DNA from 3 places in the Metabacillus mesotrionivorans genome. Region 3 is predicted to be linked to each of the others. Evidence: riboswitches for the same ligand, from Rfam matches in the RefSeq annotation. Region 3 holds a riboswitch; each other region holds the start of a gene.
The links. A riboswitch is a leader RNA that binds a small molecule or an ion and turns the genes downstream of it on or off. The one in region 3 is predicted to bind S-adenosylmethionine.

Region 1: another riboswitch for S-adenosylmethionine. It lies ahead of ACTSEZ_RS00245 (MetQ/NlpA family ABC transporter substrate-binding protein); the one in region 3 lies ahead of mtnK (S-methyl-5-thioribose kinase).
Region 2: another riboswitch for S-adenosylmethionine. It lies ahead of ACTSEZ_RS00925 (methionine biosynthesis PLP-dependent protein); the one in region 3 lies ahead of mtnK (S-methyl-5-thioribose kinase).

Annotation. Positions count from the first base shown of each region.
Region 1 covers NZ_JBQMFF010000001.1:55,878-62,233, reverse strand. The annotation lists gene ACTSEZ_RS00255 (phytoene desaturase family protein) at 1-1,223, shown strand, start outside; partial or broken gene ACTSEZ_RS00250 (protein adenylyltransferase SelO) at 1,265-2,715, opposite strand; gene ACTSEZ_RS00245 (MetQ/NlpA family ABC transporter substrate-binding protein) at 2,846-3,661, opposite strand; SAM riboswitch class I at 3,730-3,836, opposite strand; gene ACTSEZ_RS00240 (phytoene/squalene synthase family protein) at 3,982-4,815, opposite strand; gene ACTSEZ_RS00235 (phytoene desaturase family protein) at 4,808-6,283, opposite strand; gene ACTSEZ_RS00230 (phytoene desaturase family protein) at 6,280-6,356, opposite strand, start outside.
Region 2 covers NZ_JBQMFF010000001.1:196,714-203,069, reverse strand. The annotation lists gene metC (cystathionine beta-lyase) at 80-1,267, opposite strand; gene ACTSEZ_RS00925 (methionine biosynthesis PLP-dependent protein) at 1,254-2,378, opposite strand; SAM riboswitch class I at 2,510-2,633, opposite strand; gene ACTSEZ_RS00920 (carbohydrate ABC transporter permease) at 2,713-3,522, opposite strand; gene ACTSEZ_RS00915 (carbohydrate ABC transporter permease) at 3,540-4,415, opposite strand; gene ACTSEZ_RS00910 (ABC transporter substrate-binding protein) at 4,475-5,728, opposite strand; gene ssuD (FMNH2-dependent alkanesulfonate monooxygenase) at 5,730-6,356, opposite strand, start outside.
Region 3 covers NZ_JBQMFF010000001.1:593,700-600,055, reverse strand. The annotation lists gene ACTSEZ_RS03000 (pyridoxal phosphate-dependent aminotransferase) at 8-1,198, opposite strand; gene ACTSEZ_RS02995 (carbon-nitrogen family hydrolase) at 1,300-2,088, shown strand; SAM riboswitch class I at 2,186-2,343, shown strand; gene mtnK (S-methyl-5-thioribose kinase) at 2,474-3,658, shown strand; gene mtnA (S-methyl-5-thioribose-1-phosphate isomerase) at 3,671-4,732, shown strand; gene ACTSEZ_RS02980 (GNAT family N-acetyltransferase) at 4,745-5,218, opposite strand; gene ACTSEZ_RS02975 (DUF2087 domain-containing protein) at 5,230-5,811, opposite strand.

The DNA of each region.
Region 1 (6,356 bases), 540 kb from region 3:
ATACGCGCAACGTTTTTAGTGACGGAACGGTCTTTGATTTTACAAACAATCCCGCTGCCATGAAAGAACAGCTGAAGAAAATCGATCGGTTCGCCGCACAGCATTATGATGGCTTTTTAAAAGAAATCACAAGGCTGTACAAACTGTCTGAAACGCACTTTTTCCCAAAGATGTTTCAATCGTTTGCAGACTATCTTTCACCCTCCCTTGGAACCGCGCTGCTGAAAGTCCGGCCGCTCGAATCCATGCATCACTTTTTCGGCAGATATTTTAAAAACCCTGAGCTGATCAAGGCGTTTGACCGGTATGCCACATACATCGGCTCCTCCCCGTATATCTCTCCTGCCACTTTTTCAATGATTGCTTATCTTGAACTTGTGCAGGGCGTTTATTACGTTGAAGGCGGGAATGTGAAAATTGCAGAAGGATTTAAAGCAGCTGCAGAAAAACTCGGCGTGCGGTTTCACTTTGGGTCGAAGGTGAACAGGCTCCAAGTGAAAGATAAGAAGGTGTCATCTGTTCTGCTGGAAGACGGACGATCTTTTCAAGCGGATGAAGTCATCATGAATGCCGACCTGCTTCAGGCATATCCTGAACTTGTTGACGAGCAGCACCGTCCGGGATTTAAAGCTTCAAAGCGCGACAGCTACCAGCCGTCCATCTCTGCATTTGTCATTTTGGCCGGCCTGAAAAAAAGACATAAGGAGCTTTTGCACCATAATGTCTTTTTCTCTAAGGATTACAAAAAGGAATTTAATGATCTGTTTTCTGAGCATCGGTACAGCGGCGAGCCGACCATCTACATCAGCAATTCCTCGTATACGGACAAAAGCGTATCCCCGTCAGGAGACAACCTGTTCATTTTGGTCAACGCCCCCGCTCTTACAAAAGAGGGAGAGCTTGCTGCCGATGCAGAAGAATACAAGGAACGGATCTATGATATTCTGGAGGCAAAAGGACTCGAGATCCGAAGTCAGCTTGCCTGTGAAAGAGTCATAACTCCGCTTGAAATCGCAGACACGTTCGGAGCATACCGCGGAGCTCTTTACGGCATCTCAGCCAACAGAAAAATGGACGCCTTTCTCCGTCCTTCCAATTTTTCAAAAGACATCCGCAATCTTTCCTTCGTTGGCGGCAGCACCCATCCCGGAGGAGGTTCGCCCATGGTAACCCTGAGCGGTATGAACGTCGGAGAGGCTGTTGCTTCAAGGCACAGAAGCTAAAAAACTGTTTCCCTGAATGAGGGAAACAGTTTTTTATAATCTCACGTACCGCAATAAGTCTTGTAAGGCTGATCGTCATTCGGAGGAAGCTTGCAGTATTCTTCCTGTTCCGGGGAGTACGCATACGGATTTTCCAATACACGCAGCAGCCTCTCAGTCACACTGTAATCTCCCTCGGCAGCGGCTGCAAGGGCCTCTTCTACCCGGTGATTGCGGGCAATGACTGCGGGGTTGCTGTTTTTCATCAGCTGCAGCGACTCCTCTTTTGATTGCGTCTCCCTGCTTAGCCTCTCTTCCCAAAGAAGATTCCACTTTCCGAACTCCTCTGATTGAAACAGGGCAGAGTCCCCGTATGAACCCGTCGTGAGCGACTTGAACGAATTTGTGTAATCCGCACGATGCTTCTGCATCATTTTCAGCCATTCCTTAACAAGCGACTCGTCCTCTTCTTCCTGAGTGAACAAGCCCAATTTGGCCCTCATTCCATTAAGCCAATACTGCTGATACAAATCACTGTACGCTGAGAGGGCATCCTGCGCAATTTCAACCGCCTTTTCCTCATCCTCATGAAGCAGCGGCAAAAGGGATTCTGCCAGTCTTGCAAGGTTCCAGCCGCCGATGTAAGGCTGGTTTCCGTATGCATAGCGGCCGTTTACATCTATGGAGCTAAACACGGTTTCAGGATTATATGCGTCCATGAAGGCACATGGTCCGTAATCGATGGTTTCTCCGCTGATTGTCATGTTGTCTGTGTTCATGACACCGTGAATAAATCCTGCAAGCTGCCATTTGGCAATAAGTTCAGCCTGACGGTCAATCACTTTCTTTAAAAAGGACAAATAGGCGTGTTCATTTTCTTCAATCTCCGGATCATGCCGCTTGATTGCATAGTCAGCAAGCGTCTTTAAATCCTCTATGCTTCCCCAGTTAGCCGCATACTGGAAGGTGCCAACCCTAATGTGGCTTGAAGCGATCCGGGTCAGAACCGCACCAGGCAAAAACGATTCCCTGATCACAGCGTCTCCCGTTTTGACCACTGCAAGACTCCGTGTCGTCGGGATGCCGAGGCCATGCATGGCTTCACTGATGATGTACTCCCGAAGCATCGGACCAAGAGCAGCCCGGCCGTCGCCTCCCCGGGAAAATTTTGTCCTTCCTCCGCCCTTCAGCTGAATATCGATTCTTCTGTCATCCGGCGTCAGATGTTCACCAATCAGGATCGCCCGGCCGTCCCCAAGCATTGTAAAATGTCCGAATTGATGACCTGCGTAAGCTTGTGCAAGCGGCTCTGCACCATCAGGAATCCGGTTTCCGGCAAAAACGTCCGCATCTCTTTTTAATGTGTCAGCACTGAGCCCGAGAGAAACAGCCAGTTTTTCATTAAACATCACCATCTCAGGAGTGCTTGCAGGAGCCGGTGTCTGACTGGCAAAAAAGAGTGACGCCGCATGTAGCTGTTGTCAAAGTTCCATCCGCTGGTTAAATTTTTCATCCTGTCTCCTTTCTTGTTTTCATTCAGGTTTAGGACAAACTGTAATTTCAATTATTTCAGAGGAAGCGAATTTACTCAAGGAAAGAAGCAGAAAAACAGCCCGCCTCGGACTGTTTTCATTCTGCTCTATTTATTTCTCTTCCATCCACTCCGGTTTTCCAAATCCTTCAAAATCTTTGTCTATTGCCTTCTCAAACTCCTCGGATTCAACAACGTCTTTAATATCCTCGGCGATTTCCGACTCAGCGTCTTTTGTGTTCATCACAACGCGATTGCGGTGTACATCGTTCATGTTCTCAAGAGTCACCGCATCCGCAAGATCCATTTTAGCCGCAAGGGCAAAATTCCCCGGTACGGCAGAAAGGTCCGCATCTTCTACAGCTCTTGGAAGCTGTGCAGCTTCGATCGGAAGGAACGTCAGTTTTTTTATATTCTCCGTCACATCTTTTTCAGATACTTGAAGCGGGCTGACCTCTTCATTTAACTGAATCAGTCCTGCGTCCTTTAGAATATGAAGCGCCCGGGCAGCATTCGTCGGATCGTTTGGAATGGCGACTGAGGCACCCTCTTTGACTTCATCAATGTCCTTTACTTTATCAGAATACAATCCCATTGGGGCCGTCGGCACTGTGATAATTTCCGAAAGCTCCAGTTTGCTTTGCTCAGCGAATGTTTCCATGTAAATTTTGTGCTGAAACAGGTTGGCATCCAGTTCATCATTGCCAAGGGCATTATTAGGCTGAATATAATCGTTGAACTGAACAACCTCAACTTCATATCCTTTCTTTTCAAGGCCGGGTTTAATGGCCAGTTCCACCATATCTGTGTATGGACCGGCTGATGCGCCGATTTTAATTTCTTTCTTCTCTCCATTTGTTTCTTCTGCGCCGCACGCAGACAGGATTCCCGCTCCTGCCACTAATAATGCCAATACCATTTTCTTCATGTCTCTTTCCCCCTAGATTGAATAAAAAAATTCCTCCTTCATTCAGAAAGAGGAATCGTATGTATGACGACTTATCTTTCAGAATGAAGAACATTCTGCAGGATTTAGCACCGTTCCAATTAAGGAGGTTGCCGGACGTCGCAGGGCCTGTTCCCTCAGTCACTCTTGATAAGCAAGCTATTAAATTGAATAACGTAATCTTATACTGTGTATTGGGTTCTGTCAATCACTATTTTAGAATAATCAAAATAGTAAGATTAACAATCTGCTAAAAAGCACCGTCCCGATGAAGACGGTGCAGCGCAGAGCTGTGTTCAAAATCAGATCTGCGAAAGGATCGCATGTTTTTCTTCACTTGACACAAAATTCCGCTCACCGAACACATTGTAGTCATTCAAGCGGATTTTATTAAGGATCGCACGGTAAAAGTGGCCGGCCGCTTTCACAGGTGCGCGGGAATGCAGAGGGTATTCATGCATAGTCAGCATCGCTGTATCATAATGCTTTTCCGCTTCTGCCGCAAGATGCTCCCATACTCTGATGAATTCAGGGGTAACTTTCTGCTGCTGCAGATCAAATTCGGTCATTTTATGTCGTGCCATCACCTCTTCAGGGACATAAATGCGGCCGCGTTCAAGATCTTCTCCGATATCCCTTAGGATATTCGTCAGCTGCATACCGAGTCCAAGAGCAATAGCCCCTTCCCGAAGAACGTTTGTCTTTTTCGGAGCAAGCACCGGCAAAAGCATGAGGCCGACTGTGCTTGCAACGTGATACGAATAATCGAGCACTTCTTCCATAGACTGATAGCGGATTTTGACAAGATCCATTCCCTGCCCTTTAATCATATCCCGGAAAGCTTCCACATCCATATCATAATTGGTGAATGTATCGTGAAGGGCCACCCACATGAAATTGTCTCTGGAGTAGTCGCCTCTTAGAAAAGAGTCGAATTCAGCCGTGAACTCCATTAATTCTTCGCTTGGCCTCTCTCCCTCGTCTACGATGTCATCGACGATTCTGCAGAACGCATATACAGCCCACACTGCTTTTCTTTTTTTGGGAGGCAGAAGCGAAAAAGCTTTATAGAAAGTTTTAGAATGATGCCGGATGACTTCTTCACATTGCTGATAGGCCTGTTTTAAATCAACCACTCAGACTCACTCCTTCCCTCTCTTTGTTTTGATGATCGGATAAGATGGCAGAAACCATCAGCTTCGCCCCCTGCATCACGATCGGGACTCCGCCTCCGGGGTGAATCGAAGCTCCTGCTGCATAAACGTTTGTGAGCTTGGATGGTTTAACCTGCGGTCTGAACACGCCGGATTGAAACAAAGTCGGAGCGATGCCGAAGCTTCCCCCCTGAAAGAGTCCTTCCATTTCTTTGTCATCCGGTGTTCTGACTTTTTTCCACTGGATCGACTTTCTGAGTCCGGGGAATCCTCTTTCTTCAAGCTGATCAATAATCTTTTCAACGAACCCTTCCTGTTCCCCCCAGTTGATCGAACTGCCTGACGGCACCGGCACAAGCGCGTATAAAACGCCGTGTCCCTCGGGTGCAAGTGAGGAATCGATTACAGAAGGATGAAATGCGTAGATGGAAGGATCTGACGGAACTTCTTTCGTTTCAAAGATTTCTTTCATATGCTGCTGAAAATTCGAGCCCATGAAAAACTGATGCACAGGTGAATCCCTGTAGACTTTGTCCAGTCCGAAGTAAAGCAGAACACAGCTGGATGACGCCGTATAGTTTCTTGCAGGCATTGACTCCTTTGGAATCATCTTTGATGCGCCCGGAAAATCGCCGTTTAAAACAAAGGCATCCGCCTTGACTTCTTCTCCATTTACAATCAGAGCTGCTGCTTGCACGCCATCTGTTACCACTCTCTCAACAGTAGCATTTTTCATCACCTTTACGCCAGAATTTAGAAGGGCGTTTTCAAGAACCGTTACAAGGGAAGCATAACCGCCTTTCAGATAATAAATGCCATGCTTATGCTCGCTGAATGAAATAAGCGAATAAAGGGCCGGTGAATCAAGCGGATTGCCTCCGATATACAGCGTCTGCAGGGAATAGGCCTGCCGGATTCTCTCATCCTGAAAATAGGCTTTTAGAGAGTTGTTTACAGATTTATAAGCTTTCAGATGCATGAGTGTTTTCAGATTGTTGCGTGTCCAGAACGTTCGCTTATCATGAAAAGATTTCTCGAGAAACTGGTCCCGTCCAAGGTTAAAGCGGATCTCCATATCCTTCATGAACTGAACGAAGCCTTCTTCATTTCCCGGAAAGTTCTCCTTTATCTCCTGGATCTGCCGTTCAATGGAATTGTATTTCTTGTACGAAGACCCATCTTTAAAGTGCAGTTTATAAAGCGGATTAATATTGATTAATTCGTACTGATCACGGCTAATTCCTGCTTCATTCAAAATGGATGTGAGCATTTCCGGCAAAAGAACAATTGTCGGGCCTTCATCGATCCTGTACCCCTGCTCTTCTGTAAAGGCAAGCCTTCCCCCGAGTCTGTCTCTCTTTTCAAACAAACTGACCTCATATCCTTTTTTCCTGAGCATAAGAGCTGAAATAAGCCCGCCAATGCCGCCGCCCGCTATTGCAATTTTCATAGTGCATTCCCCAATTTCTTTTCAGATTTGATTGGTAGAGCATGACTGGTTTCGTCCATTATGGCATTAGTCG
Region 2 (6,356 bases), 400 kb from region 3:
TTTTTTCAGATGTTTTTCTTTCATTCGAGGCCATATAATCTTCTCTGAAAACCGTCTGCTGCAAGCGTCATGTTTTCTATTAAGCTCTTAATTTATTCTCCACAGCACTCGCCGGCAGTTTTGCAAGCGCCTGTTCAAAATCTTTGATCAGGTCATCCGCATTTTCCAGCCCGACGCTGATGCGGAGAAGTCCGTCCGTTATTCCGCGGCGCTCACGTTCTTCTTTTGGCATCGCTGCGTGGGACATTCTGGCCGGATAGGACAGAATGGACTCGACCGCTCCAAGGCTTACCGCAAATACCGGGAGCTCAACATTTTTAACGAGCGTGCGGACGGCATCCTCGTTTGCCAGTGTGAAAGACAGGACAGCCCCGGGACCATCTGCCTGATACCGCTGAATCGAGTGCCCCGGATGAAAGGTGAGTCCCGGGTAGTAGACGTTCCGGATCGCTTTATGACGGGATAAATAGGCTGCAAGTTTTCGTGCAGACTCGCTGGACTGCTGCAGCCTTACGTTCAATGTTTTCATGCCCCTGAGGACGAGCCAGCAGTCCTGGACACCGAGTACGGCCCCAAATGCGTTCTGCAGCTTTTGAACCCTCTCCGCAAGCTCTTCTCCTTTTACAACGGCAAGGCCTGCAAGGACGTCGCTGTGTCCGGCAAGGAATTTCGTTGCGCTGTGAAGGACGATGTCGACGCCGAGTTCAATCGGCCGCTGCAGGGCTGGAGTCAAAAACGTATTATCTAAAAACGTCAGGCATCCGTTTGCCTTTGCAAGCTTTGTAATTCCGCGGATATCCGTAATTTTCAACAAAGGATTGGACGGTGTTTCAACGTAAATGACTTTTGTATTCGGCCTGATATGAGAGGCCACTTCATGCAGATCGGTCATGTCAACAAAGCTGTACTCGATGCCGAATCTGCTGAGCACGTCTGTGATGATCCGGTACGTTCCGCCGTACACATCCTCTGTAATCAGGACGTGGTCGCCTTTTGACAGGAGCAAAAAACAGGTGGAGATTGCTGCCATCCCGGATGCAAAAGCAAAGCCTCTCGTTCCGCCTTCAAGTTCAGTGATGGCCTGCTCGAGTGTTTCCCGGGTCGGATTGCCTGAACGCCCGTAGTCGAATTTGCCGTAATCGTCAAAATCAAACTGGTGAAACGTTGATGAATGATGGATGGGAACGCTGACCGCCCCTGTGTCTTTCTGCGCCTTATGACTGTTGTGAAGCAGTTTCGTCTCGAATGTCCACTTACCGCTGCTCAACTTTATCTGCCTCCTTCATAAGTTCAAATGCCTGAACCAGATCCCGCTCCAGATCACCTGCGTGTTCAATTCCGACTGAAAAGCGCAGGAGGCGGTTGCATACGCCATTTGCTGCTCTGATCTCTTCAGGAATATCCATATGTGTCTGTGTGGCCGGATATGTGATAAAGCTCTCCACGCCTCCGAGGCTCTCTGCGAATGTTATCGTCTTCAGAGCTTTTAAAAACGGGTTGACCCACTCTTCCTTTTGAAGCCTGAACGAAAGCATTCCGCCTTTACCCGGATACAAAACATCTGTTACTTCGGATTGGCTCTCCAAAAATGCCGCAAGCTGTCCTGCATTTTTTTCATGCTGATTCATCCTTAAAGCAAGTGTCTTCATCCCGCGGATCAAAAGCCATGAATCAAACGGGGAGAGCACTCCGCCTATTGCATTATGATGCTGTGCGAGCTCTTCGCACAGCTCTTTGCCTTTTGCGACGACAAGGCCTGCAAGTACATCGTTATGTCCGCCCAAATATTTGGTTGCACTGTGAATGACAATATCGGCTCCGTCTAAAATCGGCTTCTGCAGAATCGGCGTGTAGAACGTATTATCAACTATCAGCAGCAAATTGTGTTCCCGTGCAATTTCGGCTATGTCGCTGACCTCTGTTTCCTGCATCAAAGGATTTGTCGGAGTCTCCAGAAAAATCGCCTTTGTGCGTTCATTGATCAGCTGCTGCGTACAGTCCCCGTCTTTAAAATCTGCGTAATGGAAAACGAGGCCGTATTTGCGCCATTCCCGTTCAAACAAGCGGTATGTTCCGCCGTACAAATCGGAGGAGACAATCAGTTCATCCCCGCTTTTAAACAGGGCCATCAGCGTCTGAATGGCCGCCATTCCCGAACTGAACGCATATCCCTGATCGCCGTGCTCAAGATCTGCGATTGCTTGTTCTAAAATCGTTCTCGTCGGATTCCCCGTCCTGATGTAATCAAACCCTGTTGATTCACCGATTCCGTTATGTCTGTATGCTGTTGAAAAGTAGACGGGGGGATTTACCGTTCCCGTTATGTTTTCACTGCGATTCCCGATTTGCGCCAAAGTTGTTTCAATGCGTTCCGACATGTTTAAACACCATCCTGTTTGTCATTTCTTCTTTTTACACGCCCTGAACCGGGCTGTCTCGTATACATTGGAAAAATAAAAAGCGCCTTCCTCATATAAGAAGAAGACGCTGGTTCGGCAAAACTGGCTTCCTCTTATCTCCCAAGCATTCAAGCTTGCTGGAATTAGCACCTTGGTTCGATCAGGCATCCGCCTGATCTTTTCCGGTTGCTGAGGTTTCACAGGGCCAGAACCCTCCACCTCTCTGGATAAGAATAAATAGTATGAATTTTTTAAATGTTTTTATTACCTTACCTCACTTTTTTCATAAATGCAAGGGTTTGGGGCAAAAAACTCAGCCCTTCACTGAGCCTGCTGTCATTCCCGCAATAAAATATTTCTGAAGGAAGATGTAGGCGATAATCAGCGGCGCAGAGGCAATCATCACGCCGGTGAACAGCATCGGATAGTTTGTCATGTACTCCCCCTGGAATTCAAGCAGAGCAAGCGGCAAGGTTTTGTATTCATCTTTCGTGATAAAGAGGAGCGGATAAAGCAGGTCGTTCCAGTGCATCACGAACAGAAAAATGGCTGTTGCAGACAGCGATGGAAGCGAGAGCGGCAAGGCAATTTTGCGGTACATCAGCCAGTTCCCGGCGCCGTCAATGGATCCGGCTTCAAATAACGATTTCGGCAGAGTTTTCATGAATCCTGTGAGGATAAAAACAGCAACGGGCAAGGTAGCCGCAATGTTGACGATCATAAGCCCCACAAGACTGTTCGTCAGCTTCAGCTGAAAAATCAGCTGATAAAGCGGAATCATGTTCACCTGCGCAGGAATCATCATGCCAAGTGTAAAGAAACCGAACACAGCAGCGCTGAACACACCGCCGATTCGCGTGATGGCATAGGCGATCAGGCTTGCAAAAAACAGCGTCAGAAAGACGGATACAAGCGTGACAATCGAGCTGTTCTGAAAATAAAGGCCCATCGACTGCTCTTGAAAAATAGATATGTAATTTGACACCGAAAATCGTTCAGGCAGTCCGAGCACATTTTCATACATTTCAGCAATCGTTTTAAACGTTGTTAAAAAGATGGCGAAAATCGGAATGATGATAATGGCTGCGTATATTAATATGAGTCCGTACTTTGTTCCTTTCAACGTTCGTCACCCTTTCCTCAGTAGTCGACCCTGTTTGCGCGCAGTGCTTTAAACTGCACAAACGTAATCAGGGCAATGACGGCCATAAAAATAACGGATTCTGCCGATGCATAGCCGAATTTAAAGCTCCTGAATGCCGTTGTGTAAATCAGGGTTGCGATAATCTCCGTTGAATAGTTCGGACCTCCGCGCGTCATGGCAAAGATCAGATCGAACGCTTTAAAAGATTGGATTGTAGTGTAGGCCACAACGATGGTTGCTGCGGGAGCAACAAGCGGCCATGTTACTTTTTTGAACGTCTGCCATCTGCTTGCCCCTTCTATTTTAGCCACTTCGTAAAGATCGGCAGGAATACTTTGAAGACCGGCAACAAAAATGATAATCATCTGTCCAGTATGAAACCATACTTGCACGACAGCTATTGAAAAAATGGCGATTTTCTCATCACCCAGCCAGTTCTGTGCAAGGAAATCAAGCTGCAGCCCTGTAAGAATGGTTTTAAGGAGCCCAAGGTTTGGATCGTAAATAAACGACCAGATAAAGGCGACTGAAACAGAGGATAGAATCGTAGGAAAAAAGAACAGCGCCCTGAAAAAAACATTGGTCCTTGTGTTTTTAATCAGGAACAGGGCAAAGACAAGGGAAAACAGCGTTTGAAAGACAACGACAAACAGCATGAATTTTACGTTGTTTCCAAGTGCTTTTGCAAAAATAGAATCATTTGTCGCCAAATTAATGTAATTGGTCACTCCGACGAAATCAAAATCAGGGGATATGCCGTCCCAGTTGGTAAACGAGTAAAAGAAGGCGCTCAGTGTCGGGTAGATAAAAAAGATGCTGTACACAAGAATGCCGGGAGCCAGAAAGAACAGCAGTGATTTGTTATGTTTCAGCAATGAAAAGGCCTCCTTTCATGATGAGAAGAAGAGGGGCTTTCCCCCTCTTCTCCGGTTTACTTGCTTAAGTTCTGCTCAACGATTTTTTGTGCTTCTGCAGCTGCTTTTTCAGGATCTGTTCCTCCGATGACAGACTGTATGGACGCGATCACCGCTTTTTCAACATCTGCATTCGGAATCAGAAAGCGCGGTTGGAATCGGGTGTTCTTTTCCATCCAGACAGCTGTATCTTTCAGTTCTTCAGACTCATACGTGACATCTTTAAGTGTTACGTGCTGGCCGGTTTTATTCGCATATTCGCCTGCGTTTTCGGTTTCAGAAAGGAAGCTCACGAATTTTTTTGCAGCATCCTGCTTTTCTGACTTGCTGTTGACTGCAAGCATGAACGTGGTTGTGTGAACACCCTCGTATTTTGCTTCATTTTCAGCAACTGTGATTGGCGCAAGAAGCTGGAGCTTGATGTCCGGATTTTGCTGCTTGATGCCGGCCATAGCGTAAGATCCGCTTGCAAGCATTCCTGCTTTTTCCTGGGCCATCAGCGCAATGGCGCCGTCATGCTTTGTGCCGAGGGCTTCTTTAGCAATGTAGCCATTGTCAGTAAGCTCTTTAAATTGAGAAAGCGTCTTGACCCACCACTCATCTGTCAATTTTGCATCGCCGGCCATAAGCTTTGCAAAAATCTCTTCGTCCGGGGCATTGTTCATCATCATGCTGTTCATCAGCTGTCCGGGACCAATGTCAGCTCCAGGGAAGGCGATAGGGGTATAGCCGTTTTCTTTAAGAGTTTCGCAAAGAGCCAAAAACCCTTCCCAGTCTTTAGGAGGCTCAAGACCCAGCTCTTCGAAAATACCTGCATTATAGACAGGCTGGTTGTAGACAAGCTGCAGCGGAACGGCAAGCTGTTTGCCGTCTGCCTTTCCTGATTCTATAAGGTTTTCATTGTAATTTTGAACAAATTCCTCATTGGAAAGGTCAGCGAAAAAGCCTGCTTTTTTAATAATTTCAAATTGAGATCCCGGGAATGAAGTAAACACATCTCCCGTTGAACCGTCTCTGAGCAGCGTCTGTGCAGTAGACTGATATTCCTCAGATGGATAGACTGTCATGTTCACTTTGATTTTCGGATTCTCTTTTTCGAATTTGCTGATCAGTTCTTTGAAAACTTCAGCATCCTCCCCGCGCCAGTGAATAAAGCTGATTTCTGTCACTCCGTCTTTCCCGCTCCCTCCTGTTTCATTTGAGGAGCATCCGGCTAAAGCAAGGACCATTACGAAAATTGCCGCTAAGAAGCTGCTGAGCTTTTTGTTCATCTTATACCTCCTGTTTGATGGTTTTATGTTTCAGGGGCAGCTTTGGAAACAGCAGTTCCGCTGTGCGGTATGCTTCTTCCAGATGCGGATACCCCGACATAATGAATGTGTCTACGCCTGCTTCAGCGTATTTTTTCATATTTTCCGCCACGCTGTCCGGATCCCCGACAAGCGCAGTTCCCGCACCTTCCCTCGCAAGGCCGATTCCTGCCCAGAGTCCCGGTGCGATTTCAAGCGCATTTTTGTTGTCCAGCGACAAATCCGTCATCCGGCGCTGGGCGACAGAGTCAAAGCGGGCAAATTTTTGTCTTTGCGCTTCCACTACGCTTTCATCAACATACTGAATGAGTTCGTCTGCCGCTTTCCATGCTTCTTCAGCTGTTTCTCTGACGATGACATGAAGTCTGATGCCGAATTTCACTTCGCGTCCTTTTTTGGCGGCAAGCTCCCTGACTTTGTCAATTCGCTCTTTTACAATCTCAACCGGCTCTCCCCACGTTAAATAATAATCAACGTGTTCAGCTGCAACTTCATGAGCTGCAGGAGAGGTTCCCCCTAGATAAAGGGGAGGATAAGGCTTTTGCACCGGAGGATGGTGGATGCCGCCGCCGGCGATGTCAAAGTACTC
Region 3 (6,356 bases):
TTTTCCCTCAGCTGTCAACCGGCAATGAAAAGAGATTTAAAGATTTTATTCTATCTGCGGCTTCTCTTAATCTCTCTTCAGAGGTTAAGAGTCCGGCACGGACATATCCCTCACCAAACGTCCCGAATCCAATGCCCGGCGCCACGCATACATGAGCGTGTTCCAGCAGATAGTCAGCGAAGGATTCCGATGTGAATCCCTCGGGTACAGGCAGCCATGCAAAGAATGATCCAGGCGGGGCCTCCACTTTCCAGCCGATGCGGTTCAGCGCGTTTATAAACGCCGCACGTCTGCTTTCATAGCGTGCGACAAGCTCGCTGACACAGTCCTGCGGGGCAAGAAGAGCAACAGCCGCAGCTTCCTGTATTCCGCTGAATACACTGACAAACATGTGATCCTGCAAAAGATTAATCGACTCTATGACACTTTTATTGCCTACTGCAAAACCGATCCTCCACCCTGCCATGTTATACGTCTTAGAAAGCGTATAAATTTCGATTCCAGTCTCTTTTGCTCCATCTGATTCTAGAAAGCTGATTGGCTTTCTGCCGTCAAAACCGATGCCTCCATAAGCAAAATCATGGACGACGCATATATCATTTTCTTCTGCAAACGCAACCGTTTCATCGAAAAAGCTCCTGCTGGCCACTGCCCCTGTAGGGTTGTTCGGATAGTTTAAAAACATGAGCTTTGCATCCGCCTTCGCTTTTTCTGAGAGCTTAGAGTAGTCAGGCAAAAACTCATTTTCCTTCAAAAGAGGCATATATTCCATACGGGCCCTCGCAAGCTCCACTCCTGACCAATAATCCGGATAGCCCGGATCGGGAACTAGAACTGTCTCACCGGGATTAAGGAGACACTGCGGAATTTCCACAAGACCTGCCTTTCCCCCAAAAAGAATGGCCACTTCTGTGTCAGGATCCAGTGTGACGCTATATTCCCTTTGATAAAATTCTGCTATCGCCGTTTTTAAAAAGCGCTGTCCTCTAAACGGTGAATATTTGTGATAGTCCGGTTTGCCTGCCGCTTCCTGCAGAGCTTTTACAATATGAGGCGGCGTCGGCTGATCGGGATTCCCCTGGCCAAGATTAATGACATCATGCCCGGCCTCAATACTCGCATTTACTTTTGCAACGAGACTTGCAAAAAATTGTTTCGGAAGATTATTCAATAGCGTTGATTGCTCAAACTTTTTCATCTTTGCACCTTCTTGTGAAAATTCTTGAAATTCTAGTCAAAAATCATATATTGTTATAGTCAGCTTGTAAAGGAAAATATTTTTTAGCGGAGATGACGTATATGAAACTTAAAATCGCCTGCCTGCAGACAGACATTGCATTCGGAAAACCGGAAGAAAACATTGCAGCAGCGGAAAAAAAGATAAAATCCATCATGCTCAGCGACAATCCTGATGTTATTGTCCTGCCGGAATTATGGACGACCGGATATGACCTGACACGTCTTGATGTGCTGGCAGATGAAGAAGGAAAACGCACCCTTTCCCTGATGAGCGGCCTTTCAAAAAACTGCTCGGTTAATATCATAGCAGGGTCTGTAGCTAAAAGAACAGAAGCAGGAGTAACAAACACCATGTATGTGTTTAACACCCAGGGTGAACTCCTGCACGAATACAGCAAACTGCACCTTTTCAAACTGATGGATGAACACTTGTATCTTAACGGCGGCACAGAAAAAGGACTTTTTAAGCTTGAAGGAATTCAAAGTGCCGGAGTCATTTGCTATGACATCCGTTTTCCTGAATGGATCCGCGCTCATACGGTTAATGGAGCTGAAATCCTGTTCGTTGTTGCGGAGTGGCCGCTTCCGAGACTTAATCACTGGAAAACCATGCTGCTCAGCCGCGCAATTGAAAATCAGTGCTACGTTGTTGCTTGCAACCGGGCGGGCAGCGATCCTGCAAACGTCTTTGCCGGCCATTCTATGATCATTGATCCATGGGGAGAAATTCTTGCTGAAGCAGGAACAGAGGAAGCCGTCCTTACAGCAGAAATCGACCTGGAAAAGGTAAAAGAAATCCGTAAACAAATTCCCGTTTTTGAAGACAGACTTCCGCATTTTTATTTGTAACTTTCTAAAAAAAGCATTGACATATTTCTTTTAAACCTGTTAACATTCAGAACAAGTGATTAATTGTGAATTATTCGAAAACAAAACCTAATAGAATCTCTTATCAAGAGCAGGCGGAGGGATTTGGCCCTATGATGCCCAGCAACCGACCGTAAAACCATTGCGAAATGGGGCGCAGCTTTTTGCGCCGGAAGACATCTTCCACAAGGCACGGTGCTAATTCCAGCAGAAAGACATCTTTCTGGCAGATAAGAGGTGCGAAGCCTGCGCCTTCAAGCCTCTTTCCCTGTGAAAGAGGCTTTTTTACATGTGCACAGCCTCTTTCTCAGACGACATGTTCCTGCTGCTGGCAGTAAAAGTCCATATGAAACCGGAGGAAAAACCCATGTCAAACTATCAATCATATCAACCATTAACAGAAAGCGCTGCCGTCACTCTTGCCCTCAGGCTTGGATTATTTGAGGAAAAAAGTGTGCTTTCATGCACGGAAATAGGAGACGGCAACTTAAATCTCGTTTTCCGCATAACCGACCAATCAAATAAAGGTCTGATCATTAAACAGGCTCTTCCATATGCAAAGGTTATTGGCGAGAGCTGGCCGCTTACGCTTGACCGCGCAAGAATTGAAAGCAGCGCCATGCTCAAGCAGGCTGATACGGCAGGAGAATACGTGCCGAAGATCTATTACTCAGATGAAACACTTGCCATAACAGCCATGGAGGACCTATCCCATCTTCAGATTGCACGCGCTGGGTTGATCGAAGGCAAAGACTTCCCTCTTCTCGGGCGCCACATTGGTGAATTTCTTGGAAAAACCCTTTTCTACAGCTCGGATTTCGCTTTAAATCCGCAGACAAAAAAGCAGCTGGTAAAGCAGTTTTCAAACCCTGAGCTCTGCAAAATAACGGAAGATTTCGTTTTTACAGATCCCTTTTTTGATGTGGAATCAAACAGTTTTGAAGATGAACTGAGACCTGCAGCAGAAGCCATTTGGAACGACACGGAACTAAAGCTTGAAGTTGCCAAGCTGAAGCATAAATTTTTAACAGAAGCCGAGACCCTTGTTCACGGAGATCTTCATACAGGAAGTATTTTTGCAGATGATGAAACAACAAAAGTCATTGATCCCGAATTTGCTTATTATGGACCAATTGGTTTTGACTACGGGCATTTCACGGCAAATTTATTGATGAATGCCATTTCGCGTGAGGAAGCAAAACAGCAGGTCCTCCTGGATCATATTGAAACGGCCTGGACTGTATTTGCCGGGGAGTTTTCTAAAGCATGGGAGAAAGACGGCCTTGAGGTTTACACAGAAGTCGACGGCTATCTTTCCTTCATCCTGGAAAAAACGTTTGAAGATGCGGTTGGCTTTGCCGGTGTGGAAATTATCAGAAGGACAATCGGGCTTGCGCACGTTGCAGACCTTGATTTGGTAGAGCCGCATGACAGAAAGATTGAAGCGAAAATCCGCGCGCTTGAACTTGGAAAAAAACTCGTTAAGAACCGCGGCAGCATCAAAACACCTGCACAAATTGCAGACTATTTCAAACAAGTACCTGTCAGATAAGGAGCATTCATCATGACATATCAGCAATCCATCATACCCCGTTCTGTCGAATGGAAAGAATTCTATATCCGCCTTCTTGATCAGCAGAAACTGCCTGCTGTGAGTGAATACCTGCACCTCGAAACGATTGAGGAGGTCTGGGATGCCATCAAAACCCTTAAAGTGCGCGGAGCCCCTGCAATCGGCATTGCAGCTGCTTTCGGGCTCGCGCTCGCGGCAAAAAAATATGAAACAGATGATATTTCGGAATTTCAAAAATGGCTTTCCCGCGACCATGATTATCTTGCCAGTTCAAGACCGACTGCCGTCAACCTTTTCTGGGCTCTCAGCCGCTTGAAAAACAGTGTGCAGCATGCCCGGTCCACAGAAGAAGCAAAAACAGTTCTGCTGCATGAAGCGATTCAAATTCAAGTTGAAGATGAAGAAACGTGCAGGAAAATCGGCGAACATGCCCTGCCTCTTTTTAGTGCAGGTGACGCTGTTATGACCATATGCAATGCAGGCTCTATTGCGACAGCAAGATACGGAACGGCCCTATCGCCTTTTTATCTCGCAAAAGAAAGAGGAATCCCATTGAGTGTATACGCCTGTGAAACACGTCCCGTACTGCAGGGATCAAGACTGACAACATGGGAGCTAATGCAGGCAGGCGTTGATGTAACGCTCATAACAGACAGTATGGCTGCCCATACGATCCGCACAAAACAGATTTCAGCCATCATTGTCGGAGCTGACCGGATTGCTGCAAATGGAGATACAGCCAATAAAATCGGCACATACGGCCTTGCCCTTCTTGCACATGCTTTCCAGATTCCGTTTTATGTAGCTGCGCCTCTTTCGACGTTTGATCCTGAGACAGGGAGCGGGGATGACATCCCAATAGAAGAACGTGATGCGGAAGAAATCACTCATATAGCGGGCTGCCGTGTTGCACCTGAAGGAGTGCATGTCTTTAATCCGGCATTTGATGTAACGCCTCACGAATTGATCACAGGCATTATTACAGAGGAAGGTGTTTTATCCGGAGACTACCTGCTGGAAATAGAAAGCCTCTTTCAAAAAGTCAAAAAGTAGAGCCATCCGGCTCTACTTGATTTGTTTTGCGAAGTGGATGATGGGCTTTCCTTTGTACACTCCCTCTTTAAAAGCAGAATACCCCATCTTCATCCAAAACTTCCTGCCCCGCTCATTTTCTGTCAGGACTCCAAGCCTCATTTCGGTAAACCCGTCTTGCTGAAGCAGCTTTTCTGCTGTCTCATATACTGCAGCGGCATATCCTTTTCCTTGGCAGGAACGGTGAAGAATAAACAAGCCGATCCATGGTTTTTTATCACTCGGATTAAGCGGGCAATATTCAAAAATGCCTGCAGGAACATCGCCGTCCATGATTAAAAATCGTTTGGCACTGACTGCTTTTCCTTCCTCCCTGTCTTCTGCTATGTCCTGCTTGTTAAGCATTTCCCTGTCTTCAGAAATCAAATTATAAGCAGGATTCGAGTTCATGATACAGAGTTCTGCATCAAGAAGATGTTCATTTTGCACCGGTACAAACGTCAGCATACAAACCCCCCCTATTCAATTTTTGCCCACAGCTCTTTGGGGTTCAGTTCATAGATGCTGTTCTCGCGGTACATCATATGATTCACTATCAATTCCCGCCTGATCGTCGCAAAATCTTCGTGATATTTTTTAATGATGTCATTGATTTCTTTTTCCGGATATTTTCTTCCCGGCTCAAACTCTTTAGCTAAGTGATATAAAACAATAAGCCTTCTTTTTCGCTGCGGCGGAATGGTTTTTAATTTTCCATCCTTTGTTAAATAATTCCCCAGAATTTTCGCATGTTCACCCGTTTTTTCCTGATTCATCTCAAGCTCCCCTTTTCCAGTGACAATTTCCATCATCCCAAGCGAAAGCTGCTGCAGCAGCTTTTCGTTCACCTGAAAATAGACGGTGTTTTTTACCCGTTTTTCAGTGACAAGGCCAATCTCTCTAAGTTTCGTTAAATGATGTGTGATGGTAGGCGGCGTCAGGCCCAGTATTCCGGCAAGCGCCTGCCCGTTTTTAGGGCTTTTCGCCAAAAGAGCCAGTATCCGGATGCGCGTAGCATCTCCCATTACTTTGTGAAATGTGACAAGTTTGCCGAGCTGTATGATTGTTCCCCTCCATCTAATTCGATTGCTATCTAATTAGATGATAATCAAATTAGATAATTCTGTCAATCAGGTTTTTGAAAATCTTGCGGCCTTGCCGGGGAGGAGGGTAAGTGCACTTAAACGATGTTTACAACAAGAACTACCATTCACAGCAAGTCGAAAGTGTTCTTAAACGATGTTTGCAACAAGAACTACCATTCACTTCGATACAAAAGTGTTCTTAAACGATGTTTGCAACAAGAACTCGCATTCACAGCAAGACGAAAGTGCTCTTAAACGATGTTTGCAACAAGAACTCCGATTCACAGCAAGACGAAAGTGCTCTTAAACGATGTTTGCAACAAGAACTACCATTCACAGCAAGACCAAAGTGTTCTTAAACGATGTTTGCAACAAGAATTCCGATTCACATCAATACGAAAGTGCTCTTAAACGATGTTTGCACCACCAATTGTGAGTGGCACCGGCGCGCAAGTGTTCTTAACCAACTTTTTCAACAAGAACTACATTTAGCCCGGACCCATAAGTGCTCTTAAACGATG